DNA from 2 places in the Nocardiopsis sp. M1B1 genome. Region 2 is predicted to be linked to the other one. Evidence: predicted binding sites of a transcription regulator. Region 2 holds the regulator's gene; the other holds the start of a gene.
The links. The regulator HrcA, encoded in region 2, represses chaperone genes, less so after heat shock. The targets are predictions, from matches to a motif close to TTGGCACTCTCNNNNNGAGAGTGCCAA.

Region 1: the regulator HrcA is predicted to act here: its motif matches at 5,320-5,346, upstream of ACSTA4_RS25550 (FmdB family zinc ribbon protein).

What each region holds. Positions count from the first base shown of each region.
Region 1 is NZ_CP196194.1:5,895,569-5,902,831, reverse strand. It holds gene ACSTA4_RS25580 (FAD-dependent oxidoreductase) at 1-945, opposite strand, end outside; gene ACSTA4_RS25575 (TetR family transcriptional regulator) at 1,082-1,684, shown strand; tRNA gene ACSTA4_RS25570 (tRNA-Arg) at 1,906-1,978, opposite strand; gene ACSTA4_RS25565 (D-alanyl-D-alanine carboxypeptidase family protein) at 2,399-3,505, shown strand; gene ACSTA4_RS25560 (MscL family protein) at 3,568-3,975, opposite strand; gene ACSTA4_RS25555 (SAF domain-containing protein) at 4,082-4,738, opposite strand; gene ACSTA4_RS25550 (FmdB family zinc ribbon protein) at 4,940-5,302, opposite strand; gene ACSTA4_RS25545 (5-formyltetrahydrofolate cyclo-ligase) at 5,522-6,166, opposite strand; gene galU (UTP--glucose-1-phosphate uridylyltransferase GalU) at 6,324-7,262, shown strand.
Region 2 is NZ_CP196194.1:1,770,858-1,778,120, forward strand. It holds gene hemW (radical SAM family heme chaperone HemW) at 167-1,399, shown strand; gene ACSTA4_RS07675 (DUF4870 domain-containing protein) at 1,478-2,113, opposite strand; gene ACSTA4_RS07680 (DUF4870 domain-containing protein) at 2,161-2,490, opposite strand; gene ACSTA4_RS07685 (DUF3097 domain-containing protein) at 3,659-4,498, opposite strand; gene hrcA (heat-inducible transcriptional repressor HrcA) at 4,653-5,666, shown strand; gene dnaJ (molecular chaperone DnaJ) at 5,671-6,810, shown strand; gene ACSTA4_RS07700 (16S rRNA (uracil(1498)-N(3))-methyltransferase) at 6,807-7,263, shown strand, end outside.

The sequences.
Region 1 (7,263 bases), 2.8 Mb from region 2:
GAACAGGGAGGGGCACCAGGCCGCGTCGCCCAGCAGCACGACCCGGCCGCGGCTCCACCGGTCCGCGCGGACCTGGCTGACGGAGTCGAAGTAGGCGCCGGACGGGTCGGCGCGCAGTTGGCGGAGCACATCGGGCACGCCCCCGCCGAGGTCTCCGAACGCCGCGGTGAGCGCCTGGACCGGCCCCCGGGCCAGTTCGGCGTCCGGGTCCGCGCAGCGGTAGGCGAAGAAGGCCGAGGACCGGCCCGGACCGAGGTTGACGACCGCCGCCGTGCGCCCCGGCCCGATGAACGTGGTGCCGGTCCCCTCGGGCACGTCCTCGGGGAGCCGGTCGAGCGGGAGCGCGCCCACGACGTGGTCTAGGTCGACGCGGAAGTCCTCCTCCGGGCCGAACACGGCGGCGCGGACGCCGGAGTGCAGCCCGTCGGCGCCGACGAGCAGGTCGGCGCGCTCGGCGGTGCCGTCGCTGAGTCCGACCCGGACGCCGTCGGCGTCCTGGGCCACGTCCACGGCGGTGGTGCCGAAACGGAAGGCCGCGGTCCCGCGCACGGCCTCGTACAGCGCCGCTTCCAGGTTCTCCCGGAACACGGTGAGCGCCCGGTCGCCGAGGGCGGCTCTGGCGATCTCGGGAGGGACGGCGAACTTGCGCCGGCCGTCGGCCCTCACCAGGACCGTGGAGAACAGGCCGAGGTCGCTGCCGGAGAGCGCGGGGACGAGGCCGAGGTGTTCGGCGGCGTCGTAGCCCCACCCGACCAGGTTCACCATGTAGCCGCCTCTGCGGCGGGCCGGGGCGCGCTCGACCACGAGCGTCTCCCAACCGGCCCGGTGGAGCCGCAGCGCGGTGGCGAGCCCGGCGATGCCCGCGCCGACGATCACCGCCCGCCCGGGGGGCGGGTCGCCGTCCCCGCCACCGACACGCTGGGAAGAGTCCCCGCCGTTCGTCACCGCGACCTCCGGACCACGTTGGTATGAGCAAGCGTTCACACAAGTATGAGCACGTGTTCATACTGGGCGCAAGCCGGTGGCCCGCCGCGCGGAGGCCGACCGCGACGGGGCCGCCCGAGGACCTAGAATTCCTGGCATGCCACGTGGTGTCGCCATTCCCGAACTCAGGCAGCGGCTCTTCTCCGCGGTCGAGCGCGTGATCGTGCGGGAGGGGCCGGGCGGACTCAGCGGCCGGGCCGTCACACGCGAGGCCGGTGTCGCCACCGGGCTGCTGTACGCCCACTTCGCGGACACCGACGACTTCCTGGCCGCCTACGCCGTCGACCGGGGCTTCCAGGTCGGCGCCGGGGCCGCGTCCCTGCCGGGACGCGCCGGTACGGGCACGGTCGCGGACAACCTGGCCGAGGCCGTGCTGGCGACCCCGCCGACGGTCCTCCTGGCGCTGGCCAGGCTCATGGCCTCCCGGCCGGAGCTGGCCGGACGCGTGCGCGCGGTCCTCGGCGACCGCACGGCCGGTCTGGAGGCGGTCGAGGCCGCGGTCGCGGACTACCTCGGCGCGGAGCGGCGCCTGGGGCGCCTCCACGGGAGCGCCGACCCCGAGGCCCTGGCGCTGGCCGTGGTCGGCGCGGTCCACCACCTGGTGCTCACCGGCGCGGAGGAGTCCGTGGTCCGCGACAGGATCCGGCGGACGGTGGCCGCGCTGGTCGCGGGTTTCACGGAGGCGGCCGACCGCCGGTAGCCACCTACGGGCCCCGGAACGCGCCGTACGGACCTTGGGAGAACCAACTACAACCCTGAAGCGCGGCCTCGCGTTGTAAGGGCTCGCTCCGCCTACCTCGCCGATCTCCTCGGTCCCAGCCACAGGGGGGTGCCTCGGGGGGGTCGGGGGGTCTCCCCCCGGAAAGCATCGCGGGCTGCGGCGAGCCGGTCGAAGACCGGCGAGCAGCAGCCCGCGCTATGCGGCCCCGGCAGGATTCGAACCTGCGGCACCCGCTTTAGGAGAGCGGTGCTCTATCCCCTGAGCTACGGAGCCATGGGTCTGGCGCGGGTATGTCTTACCCCGTCACCGGACCAAGCCTAACCCAGGATGGACGTGGATGGGGTGTCGGTCCGCCTCCGGCGGGGGCGGTTGGGGGACTCTGCGTGCATGGCGGAGTACGCTGACCTACGATTGGTTGTCCTGGTGCGGTGTGACGTTGTTCATGACGCATGTCGTGTTATGGCCGCATATGTACCATCGATAACGATGGGGGAGCGGGCTCGGCGTTGACCGGCCCGGCGGTGACCAGGTGTTTCACCGAAGCCCGGAGCAGAGGGCGGCGGGGCGGGGTGGGGCCCGTCCGCGACCCGCTCCGTCCGGTGGACCGATCTCGCGTGGCCGCATGTGGACATGTAGTACGTTGCCTTGCGGTCACGGGTAGGTGTTCGAGGAAAAGCAGCCGGAGGATCATTCGTGCCGTTCACTTCTGATGCGGCGCGGCGCAGGTCCCGCGTACCGGGTGGCGGCGGGGCGCTCACCGCCTTCGCCCTGTCCTACCGGGTCCGCTTCGCACAGGCGCTGACGCTCACGCTCGTCACCGCGCTCCTCGTGGCGCCGGTGCCCGTCGGCGTGCTGGAGCCCGCCGAGGCGAGCCTGGAGGAGTTCCGCGAGAGGGCCGAGACCGCCTCCCAGGAGCTGGAGGAGGCCAACCAGGACCTCGTCGACCGCCAGGAGGCGTTGGAGGACGCCCAGACGGAGCTGGTCCAGACGATCTACGACCTCCAGCAGACCGAACTCGAACTCAACGAGATGCGCGAACCGCTGGCCCAGCTGGCCAGCACGCTGTACAAGCAGCCCGACGGCGGCATGCTCGCCGTCCTGGCCTCGGGGTCGCTCACCGAGGACCTGCAGACCCAGTCCTACGCGGCGAAGATCTCCGAGGACAACCAGGCGCTCATCCAGGACGCCACCGACCTGCGCGAGGAGCAGGTCGAGCTGGCCAGCCAGGCGCAGGAGCTGCAGACCACCACCCAGCTCGAACAGGTGGAGCTGGCCGCGGACATCGAGGCCCTGCGCGAGCGGTCCGAGCAGACCACGAACGAGCTGGTGCAGGAGCTGGAGGACCGCGGCATCGACCCGGAGGCCTACATGGCCGCCGGGGACTGCGACCCGGACGCGGCCGCCAACGCCCAGGGGGCGGCCAACGGCCTGCTCCCGGCCAACTCCCTGTGCGACCTCTACGACGACAAGAAGCTGCGCGCCGACGCGGCCGTGGACTTCCTCCAGCTCAACGCCAGGTACGTGGACGAGTACGGCGAGAACATCTGCATCACCAGCGCCTACCGCGACCTGCCCAACCAGCACCGGGTCTACGGACAGGTCGCGCCGGGCTTCGCGGCCGTCCCCGGTACGAGCAACCACGGCCTGGGACAGGCGATCGACCTCGGCTGCGGCATCCAGAACTACCGTTCCGACCGCTGGCTCTGGATGGAGGCCAACGGCGCCGACTTCGGCTGGCACCACCCGGCCTGGGCCAAGTCCAGTCCCTTCGAGCCCTGGCACTGGGAGTACACCGGCTGACCCGCGGCGTCTTTCAGGGGGGCGGTCCCGCACGGGGCCGCCCCCCGGCGCGTCCGACCGCCTCAGGCGGCGGTCTCGGGCACCACCTCGCTGGTGCAGTGGGCGCAGCGGGACGCCTTCTTGCTGATCTCGCTGAAGCAGTGCGGGCACTCGCGGGTGGTGGCCTCCTCGGCCTTGACGAAGCGCTCCACCACCTTGGCCACGGGCAGGACCACGAAGAAGTACAGGATCGCTGCGGTGATCAGGAACGAGATCAGCGCGTCGACGAACGCCCCGTACAGGAACCGGCTCCCGTTGATCTCGAAGTAGAGGTCGCCGAAGGTGGGAACCCCGCCGAAGATGCCGATCAGCGGGGTGATGAACCCCTCGGTGAACGCGGTGATGAGGTTGGCGAAGACCGCGCCGATCACGACCGCGACCGCCAGCTGCACCAGGTTGCCCTGGAGCAGGAACTTCTTGAAGCCTTGCATGGATACAAGCCCTACATACTCGTGGTGTCCGTACGGGCGCCGGAGCGGGATCCCCCTGGTGGGAGCCCGCGGCGCCCGGCCAGCTTTGCCCACTGGAGGTCGCCGGTCAACCGCGGATGGTGATGGACAGCCGCGAGCCTGCCGCGTGGCCCGCCAGGCTCCTGGCCTCGACGGGCGTGGCGGCGACGACGATCAGCGCGCCGCCCTCCCCGCCGCCCGAGGACTCCTCCTCCGGCAGGGCCAGGACGGGGCGGTCGCTGACCACCTCCACGGCGGGGCCCGCCCGGGCCGGCGCGAGGTCGTCGCCCCCTCCGGCGGCGAGGACGTCCACCCGGCTGCCGGGGGAGAGCAGGCCCACCGCGCCGGGGTCGGCCACCCGCACCGGGACGGCGACCAGGCCGGGGCCGTAGGCCCGCGCGGGAGGGTCGGCGAGCCGGGCGTCGGTGATCACCTCCCCCCGGCGCACCGGGGCGTTGAGGCGCAGCCCGGCGGTCGCGGTGTCGGCCGCGAGCGCGCCGCCCGGCACGGACCCGGCGGGCAGGTCCCGGGCGGTGAGGTCGCCCTCGGTGAGGGGGTCCGCGGCGCCGAGGTCGCGGGAGGCGACCAGGACACGGGTGACGGGCACGGGCGGAGGGCGTACGGCCAGGACGGCGCTCAGGAGCGCGGCGGCGGCCAGGAGGGCGGCGACGGCGCGCCGGTGCCGGTCCAGGAGCCGGGTGAGCGTGCGACGGTGCCGGTAGGGGAGGGGCGCGGCGTTGGTCATACCCTCAACGCTAGGCCGCGGAGGGGCCGTTCGGAGGTTGTCCACAGGCCCGATCGCGCGGGCCGCGCACCGGGTCGGACCACTGGGGGTCCGGAGGGGGGAGGCGCGGGGCCGTCAGCGCCCCGTCGCGCTCGCCGGGGCCGGACGTGCCGCGCGCCGCCGAGGGGTCGGCGGCGCGGTGGCGGTCAACGGCCCGGCGGGTCAGCTCGTCGCGGCGGTGGCGCTGGTGCTGGCGGCCTTGCTCGTGGTGCTGCTGCCGGTGTCCGAGGAGGAGCTCTTGGCGTCCGAGGAGGCGGAGGACGCGGAGGAGGAGTCGGTGGAGCCCGAGTTCCCGCTGTCCTTGCTCTCGGAGGAGCCCGAGCCGGTCAGCACGGAGCTGTTGGAGGACTTGCCGCTGTCGGTGCGGTAGAAGCCGGAGCCCTTGAAGACGATGCCCACGGCGGAGTACACCTTGCGCAGGCGGCCCTCGCACTCGGGGCAGACGGTCAGCGCGTCGTCGCTGAAGCTCTGCACGACCTCCATCTGGGCGCTGCACTCGGTGCACGCGTACTGGTACGTAGGCACTGTTCGGCTCCTCCTTGCTGGCACTCTCGCCCGTTGACTGCTAAATAGTACGCGCTCGCCGACCGGAGCCGTGACAGGGCCTCGCCCACGGGGACCGGCGCGGGGGCGCGAACGGTCGGGCGCCGGGCGCCCCCGGAGCGCGACCGCCAGCGACAACGCCCCCGGGGCCCGGGTTAATCCCGCCCGCGTTCCCCGTCCCCGCGGCCCGGCCGCTTCCGCTCAGCCCCTCCGGCTCAACCGCTCCCGCTCGGCCGGTCCGCCCGGCCACACGCCCGAGCCGAGGACCCGCACCCCGCCGGACGGGGTGACCACGGCGTCCACCGGCCGGTCGTGCGACTCGGCGGGCAGCGACTCCACGAACTCCTCGTCGTGGACCAGGGCGATCGCCGGGGCGTGCGGGCCCTTGCGGGCCAGCGCGCGGTCGTAGCACCCGGCGCCGCGCCCCAGGCGCGTCCCCCGACGGTCCACGGCCACGGCCGGGCAGACCACGGCGTCGGCCCGGGCCAGCGCGTCGGGCCCGTAGCGGCGACCCACGGGCTCCAGCAGCCCGTGTCCGGCCGGGGCCAGGGAGTCCGGCCCGTCGAAGGCCGCCCAGTCCAGTTCGCCGCCGGGCAGGAACACGGGCAGCAGCACGTAGGCGCCGCGCTTCCACAGCGCCGCCACCAGCTTGCGGGTGTCGGGCTCGCCGCCCACGGAGTAGTAGCAGGCGACCGTCCCGCCCATGGCCAGCCACGGGACGTCCAGCAGCGCGTCGCGGACCGCCGACCCGGCCCGGGCGCGCTCCTCGGGACCCCGGGCGCGCCGCCGCTCCAGGAAACCCCTCCGCAGCCCGGCCTTGGCCTCACGCAGTTCGCTCTCGCCCATGGCCCCAGTGTGGCACCGCCCCGAACCGGCCGGTTGCCCCGCGCGGTGAACACGCGGTGGCGGGCCGCCCTCCGCGGCCCGAAACGATCCGTACTTCTTGGCGCCCTCCTGTGTGTGGAGGCGCGGAGACGGCCGACCACTGGCCTAAAGTGCCGACATGAACGACTCCACCGACCAGAAGCGACCCTCCGGTTCCGTGTCCGTCACGAAGGCGGTCGTACCCGCCGCGGGCCTGGGCACGCGTTTCCTGCCCGCGACCAAGGCCACGCCCAAGGAGATGCTGCCGATCGTGGACAAGCCCGCGATCCAGTACGTCGTGGAGGAGGCGGTGGCCGCCTCCCTCCAGGACGTCCTGATGATCACGGGCCGCAGCAAGCGCTCCATCGAGGACCACTTCGACCGGGCCTACGAGTTGGAGGAGGCGCTGGAGGCCAAGGGTGACGACGCCCGACTCCGCTCGGTGCGCGAATCCAGCGACCTCGCCCAGGTGCACTACGTCCGCCAGGGCGAGCCGCGCGGTCTGGGCCACGCGGTGCTGTGCGCGGAGGCGCACGTGGGCGACAACCCCTTCGCCGTCCTGCTGGGCGACGACCTCATCGAGTCCGCCGACCTGCTGCGCCGCATGATCGAGGTGCGCGAGCGCCACGGCGGCAGCGTCGTCGCCCTCATGGAGGTGGAGCCCGAGCAGGTGTCCCTGTACGGGTGCGCGGGCATCGAGCCCACCGACGAGGACGACGTCGTCACCGTCACCGACCTGGTCGAGAAGCCCGCCCCCGAGCAGGCACCGAGCCGCTGGGCGATCATCGGCCGCTACGTCTGCGACCCGGCGGTCTTCCCCGTCCTGCACGAGACCCCGCCCGGCCGGGGCGGCGAGATCCAGCTGACCGACGCCCTGCGCGAGCTGGCCCGGCGCAAGCCCGAGGACGGCGGCACGGTGCACGGCGTCCTCTTCCGCGGCCGCCGCTACGACACCGGCAACAAGGCCGACTACATCCGCACGGTCGTGGACTTCGCCTGCCGCCGCCCCGACCTCGCCGACGAACTGCTGCCCTGGCTGCGCGACTTCGTCGACCGCGCGCAGGCCCAGCGCCCCTGAC
Region 2 (7,263 bases):
CGGGCGCTCCTCCCCACGGCCCTCACCACCCGATCCCCGCGCCCCGTTCTCCGTCCCCCGATCCCGTACCCCCGCCTCCCGACCCCCGAACCCGCACCACGCCCCCGAGCCCCCGCGTCCGACGCGGGGGACCAGGGCACACCTGCCGGTCGGCGACACTGGAGGCATGCCTTCCGTTGCCCTCGACGGCGATCCCGTACCGAGCACCGGCGAACTGCCCGGGCCGTCCCTCGCCGAACTCGGCGGGCGGCCCCTCGGGTTCTACGTCCACGTGCCCTTCTGCGTCACCCGCTGCGGTTACTGCGACTTCAACACCTACACGGCCGAGGAACTGGTCTCCCGCGACGGCACCGCCACCGCCTCCCGCGAGACCTACGCCGACCAGGCGATCGCGGAGGTCGCGCTGGCCGACCGGGTCCTGACGGGGGAGCGGCCGCCGGTCAGCACGCTGTTCGTCGGCGGCGGCACGCCCACCCTGCTCTCGGCCGAGGACCTGGGCCGCGTGGTCGCCGCCGTGCGCGAGCGCTTCGGGTTCACGCCCGACGCCGAGCTGACCACCGAGGCCAACCCCGAGACGGTCACCCCCGACTACCTCGCGCGGCTGCGCGAGGCCGGGTTCACCCGCGTGTCCTTCGGCATGCAGAGCGCCCGCGAGCACGTGCTGCGGGTGCTGGAGCGCGGCCACACGCCCGGACGCCCCGAGCAGTGCGTGGAGTGGGCGCGGCGGGCCGGGTTCGAGCACGTCAACCTCGACCTGATCTACGGCACTCCCGGGGAGGGCGACGAGGACTGGCGGGCCTCCCTGGAGGCCGCGGTCTCCGCCGGACCCGACCACGTCTCGGCCTACTCGCTCATCGTCGAGGAGGGCACCCGCCTGGCCGCCCGCGTGCGCCGGGGCGAACTCGCCGAGCCCGACGACGACACGATGGCCGACCGCTACCTCATGGCTGAGGAGGTCCTCACCGCGGCCGGGTTCAGCGCCTACGAGGTGTCCAACTGGGCGCGTACCGAGCAGGGCCGCAGCAGGCACAACCTCCTGTACTGGACCGGCGGCCACTGGTGGGGAGTGGGGCCGGGCGCGCACAGCCACGTGGGCGGCACCCGCTGGTGGAACGTCAAGCACCCGGCCGCCTACGCCGCCCGGCTGGCCGCCGGGCACAGCCCCGGCCTGGCCCGCGAGGTGCTCACCGAGGAGGAGCGCCGCTTCGAGCGCGTCCTGCTGGAGCTGCGCGTGGAGGGCGGGTGCCCCCTGGACCTGCTCGAACCGCACGGCCGCGACGCGGCCAAGCGGGCCGTCGCCGAGGGCCTGCTGGACGCGGACGCCCACGAGGAGGGCCGCGCGGCCCTCACCCTGCGCGGGCGCCTGCTCGCCGACGCCGTGGTGCGCGACCTCACCTGAGCCCCTCCGCCAGGGCACGGACACGACGAGGGGGCCCGGCCGACGGCCGGGCCCCCTCGCGTTCGCCGAAGCGCCGGACTACTTGATCCAGCTGACGTTGAACGGGTAGCGGTACCACTCGCCCCGGTTGGCGGCCACACCGCCGATGATGCCGAGGGCGACGGCGGCGATCCAGCAGACGAACCAGGTCAGGAAACCGATGATGACGATCATCAGGACGCTGGAGACCAGGTAGCCGATCAGGATCAGGAGCTGGAAGTTCAGCGCCTGCGCGGCCTGGTTGCGGACGAAGGGCGACTCGTCCTTCTTGACGAAGAAGATGATCAGCGGCACGAGCCAGCCGATGATGCCGCCGCCCACGTGGGCGAACATCGCCATCTGGCGCTCGTCGGGGCTGGGCTGGCCGGTCGTGGCCGAGGAGGGGCCGTAGGCGCCGTGCGGGGGCTGGCCGTAACCGCCCTGCTGGTAGTGGGACTGGTAGCCGCCGGTCTGCTCGTACCCGGGCTGGCCGGGGTAGCCGCCGGGCTGGCCCGGATAACCGCCGGACTGCTCCTGGTAGCCGGGCTGGCCGGGCGGGGGCGGGTAGCCGCCCTGCTGGTAGCCGGGCTGGCCACCGGTGGGGTGACCGTGCTGGGAGGGGTAACCGCCGGAGTCCTGGCCGGGCTGCTGACCCTGGCCGTAGGGGCCCTCGGGAGGGTTGTTGGGATAGGACATGTTGGGTTCCTTCGTGCGGATGCGCTCGGACTGCGTGCGGGAGCGGATCACTTCAACAGGCGGATGCTCACCGGGTAGCGGTACCACGTCCCCTTGTTGGCGCCGTTGGCGCCCAGGACGCCGAACACGATAGCGACGACCCAGATCAGGGCGACCAGGAGGGATCCGATCCAGGACAGCTCTGGGAAGAAGATACCCAGGCCGATGAAGGCCACCCACGCGAAGAGGTAGGGGATCAGCAGGGTGAGCTGGAAGTTGGCCGCCTCGGACGCGTGGTGGCGCACGAACGGCGACTGGTTGCGCTTGGCGAAGTAGATGGCCAGCGGCGGGATCCAGCCCAGGCAGGCGATCACGAAGCCCGACAGGTGGGCGAGCATGGCCACGAGCGTGCTGTTGTCGCCGCCCGGGGCGCCCTGCTGGGGCTGGCCCGGAACACCCGGCTGCCCGTACGCCGCGGGGGCGCCGGGGTAGGGCTGCTGCTGGCCCGGGACGGGCTGGCCGTAGACCCCCTGCTGGGGCTGTCCGTACTCGCCCTGCTGGGGGTGCGGCTGGCCGTGGGGCTGCTGTCCGTACCCGGGCTGCGGGGCGTAGCCGGGCTGGGCGCCGGAGGGCTGCCCGTAACCCGGCTGGGCGCCGGAGGGCTGCGCTCCCGGAGCCTGGGCGTAGCCCTGCTGCGCCTGGTCGGGCTGCGGGGCGTACGGGGACTGCGCGCCGGAGGGCTGGCCGTAGGCGGGCTGCGCCCCCGAGGGCGGCTGGCCGTAGGCTGCCTGCTGCCCGTAGCCGGGCTGCTCGGGGGTCCCTTCCGGCGGGGCGAAACCGGGCTGCTGCTGCCCGCCCGAGGGGTGTCCGTACTCGCCCTGCTGGGGGTGCGGCTGGCCGTGGGGCTGCTGTCCGTACCCGGGCTGCGGGGCGTAGCCGGGCTGCGCTCCCGAGGCCTGGCCGTAGCCCTGCTGCCCCTGCTCGAACTGCGGAGCGTAGGGCGACTGCGCTTCCGAGGGCTGGCCGTAGGCGGGCTGGCCCTGGCCGGGCTGGGGAGCGTACGGCGACGGGGCGCCGGGCGGCGGTGCGAAGTCGGGCTGCGCTCCCGGAGCCTGGCCGTAGCCCTGGTAGCCCTGCTCGGGCTGCGGGGCGTAGGGGGACTGCGCGCCGGAGGGCTGGCCGTAGGCGGGCTGCGCTCCCGAGGGCGGCTGGCCGTGGTCCTGGTCGGGCTGCGGAGCGTAGGGCTGCTGCGCCCCGGACGGCTGCCCGTAGGCGGGCTGCTGGCCGGGTTCCGGCTGCGGGGGCTGCTGTCCGTACTCCTGCTGCCCGTCCTGCCCGTGGTCCGGCTGCTGTCCCCGGTGGGGATCCTCCGGGGGCGGGGGGTTCGTCGGGGTCTGGCTCATGCTCTTCCTTGGCTCCGCTGATGAGGGGGAGGTTCCTGTACTACCGTGCTGTACCGACGACCGCGCGGGCCGGAGGCGGGCGACCTCGGCACCGGACACGGGGACCGGAGCCTCGCCCGGGTCAAATCCTAGGTCCTGCCGCTCCCCCCGCGCGCGGCGCTCGCTAGGGAGCGTCCGGGTGCGGCCCGGTGACGAAGTCGATCAGCTCCTCCACCCGGCCGAGCAGAGCCGGCTCCAGATCAGCATAGGTACGGACCGACCCCAGGATCCGGCGCCACGCCTCTCCCGTCTCCATCCGCCAGCCCAGGGCGCTCACGACCCCCTCCTTCCAGGGGACGCCGCGCGGCACCTCGGGCCAGGCCCCGATCCCCACCGAACCCGGCCGGACCGCCTGCCAGACGTCGACGTAGGGGTGCCCGGCCACCAGCACGTGCTCGCCGCGCACACGCTCGGCGATCCACGTCTCCTTGGAACCCGGCACCAGGTGGTCCACCAGGACGCCCAGCCTCCTGCCGGGCCCGGGTGAGAACTCCGCCACGATCGAGGGCAGGTCGTCGACCCCCTCCAGGAACTCGACGGCCACCCCCTCCACGCGCAGGTCGTGGCCCCAGACCTTCTCCACCAGTTCGGCGTCGTGGACGCCCTCCACGTAGATCCGGCTCTCCCTGGCCGTGCGCGCCCGAGCGCCCGGCACCGCCACCGACCCGGAGGCGCTGCGCAGCGGTCCCCGCGCCGCCGGGGCGGGGCGCACCAGGGTCACCGGCTCGCCGTCGACCAGGAACGCGGCCGGGGCGAGGTCGAACACGCGGCGGCGGCCGTGCCGGTCCTCCAGCGTGACGGTGGCCTTGTCCCAGGCCACCACCGCCCCGCAGAACGCCTCCCCGGCGTCCTCGACGACCAGTTCCCGTTCCAGGGACACCTCGCGGACCGCCTTCTTCTTCGGGCGGCGCCAGTCCCCGGCGAGCACGTCGCGGCCGTAACGGCCGGTTCCCTTGGTAGCCACGGTCGTGCAGTCTACTGGTGGCGCGCGCCGCGGGCCCGGCGGGAGCAGGGGCGACAACGCCGCCCCGGGGCCCGGCCGACCGCGGGTAACCGTCAGGGTTTGCGGCCGGGCATAGACTTAGCACTGAGGACCATGGAGTGCCAGGAGGTGGCGAGTGCTGGATGAGCGCAAGCTCGCGGTCCTGCGTGCCGTCGTCGAAGACTTCGTCAACACCAACGAGCCCGTGGGTTCCAAGGCCCTGGCCGACCGGCACCGGCTCGGAGTCTCCCCGGCGACCATCCGCAACGACATGGTCGCGCTGGAGGAGGACGGCTACATCGCGCAGCCGCACACCAGTGCCGGACGCGTTCCCACGGACAAGGGGTACCGGCTCTTCGTCGACCGGCTCTCCTCGGTCAAACCGCTCTCCAGCGCGGAGCGGCGCGCCATCGAGTCCTTCCTCACCGGCGCCGTGGACCTCGACGAGATCGTCGCCCGGACCGTGCGGCTCCTCGCGCAGCTCACCCGCCAGGTCGCGATCGTCCAGTACCCGTCGCTGACCCGCTCGTCGGTGCAGCACGTGGAACTGGTCCCCCTCGGGGGGCAGCGGATCATGATGGTCGTGATCACCAACACGGGCCGGGTCGAGCAGCGCGTCATCGACGGCCTGGGAGAGGTCCACGAGGCCGCCGTCAACGACCTGCGCGCGATGTTGAACCGGGCCATCGCCGGACGCCACCTCGGCGACGTGCCCGACGCGGTGGAGGACCTGCCTCCGCAGGTGCCGCCCGAACACCGCCAGATGGCGGTGTCGGTCCTCTCCGTCCTGCTGGAGAGCCTCGTCGAACGGCACGAGGAGAAGATCGTCCTCGCGGGGACGGCCAACCTCGCCGCCGTCGACTTCGCCGCCAGCCTCAGGGACGTCCTGGAGGCGCTGGAAGAGAACATGGTCCTCATCCGTTTGCTGGGAGAGGCCAAGGACCCGTCGATGCTCACGGTGCGCATCGGCGCGGAGAACTTCCACGAGGGCCTGAGGTCCACCTCCATCGTGTCGGCGGACTACGGTGTGGGAAACCAGTCGCTCGCCAAGATCGGTGTGGTGGGACCCACCCGGATGGACTACCCGGGGACGATGGGAGCAGTACGCGCCGTGGCTCGCTATGTCGGACAGATTTTGGCAGGACAGTAACCCAGTGGCCAGAGACTATTACCAGGTTCTCGGAGTGCGTCGCGACGCGTCCAAGGACGAGATCAAGAAGGCCTACCGGCGGCTCGCGCGCGAACTCCACCCGGACATCAATCCGGACCCCGCAACCCAGGAGCGCTTCAAGGAGGTGACCCAGGCCTACGAGGTCCTCTCCGACGAGAACAAGCGCCGGATGTTCGACATGGGCCAGGACCCCTACGCGCCCGGCGGCGGCGGGGCCGGGGGCTTCGGCGGCGCGGGCGGGTTCGCCTTCGACGACATCATGAACGCCTTCTTCGGCGGCGGCCAGCCCGGCGGGCGCGGCCCCCGGGAGCGGGTCCGCCGCGGGCGCAGCATCAAGATCCGCGTCGAACTCGACCTGGTGGAGACCGCGTTCGGGGTCAGCAAGGAGATCACCTTCCCCACCGCCATCCTGTGCGAGACCTGCCAGGGCGAGGGGACGGCGGCCGGTTCGCACCGCACCACCTGTGAGATGTGCCACGGACAGGGCGAGGTCTCCCAGGTCACCCGGTCCTTCCTCGGCCAGGTCATGACCTCCCGCCCCTGCCCCCAGTGCTCGGGCCAGGGCTCGGTCATCACCAACCCCTGCGGCGACTGCGCGGGCGAGGGCCGGGTGCGCGAGAAGGTCACCCGCACCGTCAAGATCCCCGCGGGCGTCGACGACGGCACCCGCATCCAGCTCGCCGGGGAGGGCGAGGTCGGCCCCAACGGCGGACCGCGCGGCGACATCATCCTGGAGATCATCCAGCGCCCGCACCCCACCTTCGAACGCCGCGGCGACGACCTGCACTGCACGGTGACCGTCCCCATGACGGCCGCCGCGCTGGGCGCCTCCTTCGCCTTCGACACCCTCGACGGCACCGAGAACATCGACCTGCGCCCGGGCACCAACTCCGGCCACGTCATCACCCTCCCCAACAAGGGCGTCAGCCACCTCGACGGCGGCGGCCGGGGCGACCTGCGCATCCGCGTGGACGTGGAGACCCCGAGCAGGCTGGACGAGGAGCAGGAGGCCCTCCTGCGCAAGTTCGCCGAACTGCGTGGCGAGGACCAGACCCCGGGACGCTTCAGCCCCGGACACGGCGGGTTCTTCTCCAAGATCCGCGACGCCTTCGGCGCCAAGTGACACCGCCGGTCTTCCTGGTCGAGGCCGCCGACCTGGCGGCCGACCGGGTGACGGTGGACGGCGCCGAGGGCCGCCACGCCGCCGTGGTGCGCCGCATCCGGGAGGGCGAGACCGTCGACCTCTCGGACGGACGCGGCCTGCGCGCCCGCTGCACTGTGACCGCCGTGGGACGCGACCACATCGTCTGCGCGGTGGTGGAGCGCCGGGAGGAACCGGCGCCCCGCCCCCGCCTGACGGTGGTCCAGGCACTGCCCAAGGGCGACCGGGGCGAACTGGCCGTGGAGATGATGACCGAGGCCGGAGCGGACGCGGTCGTGCCCTGGGCGGCGGAGCGCTGCGTCACCCGATGGAAGGGCGACCGCGCCGCCAAGGCACTGGCCAAGTGGCGTGCGACCGCCCGCGAGGCGGCCAAGCAGGCCCGGCGTGCGCGGCTGCCCGAGGTCGCCGACCTCG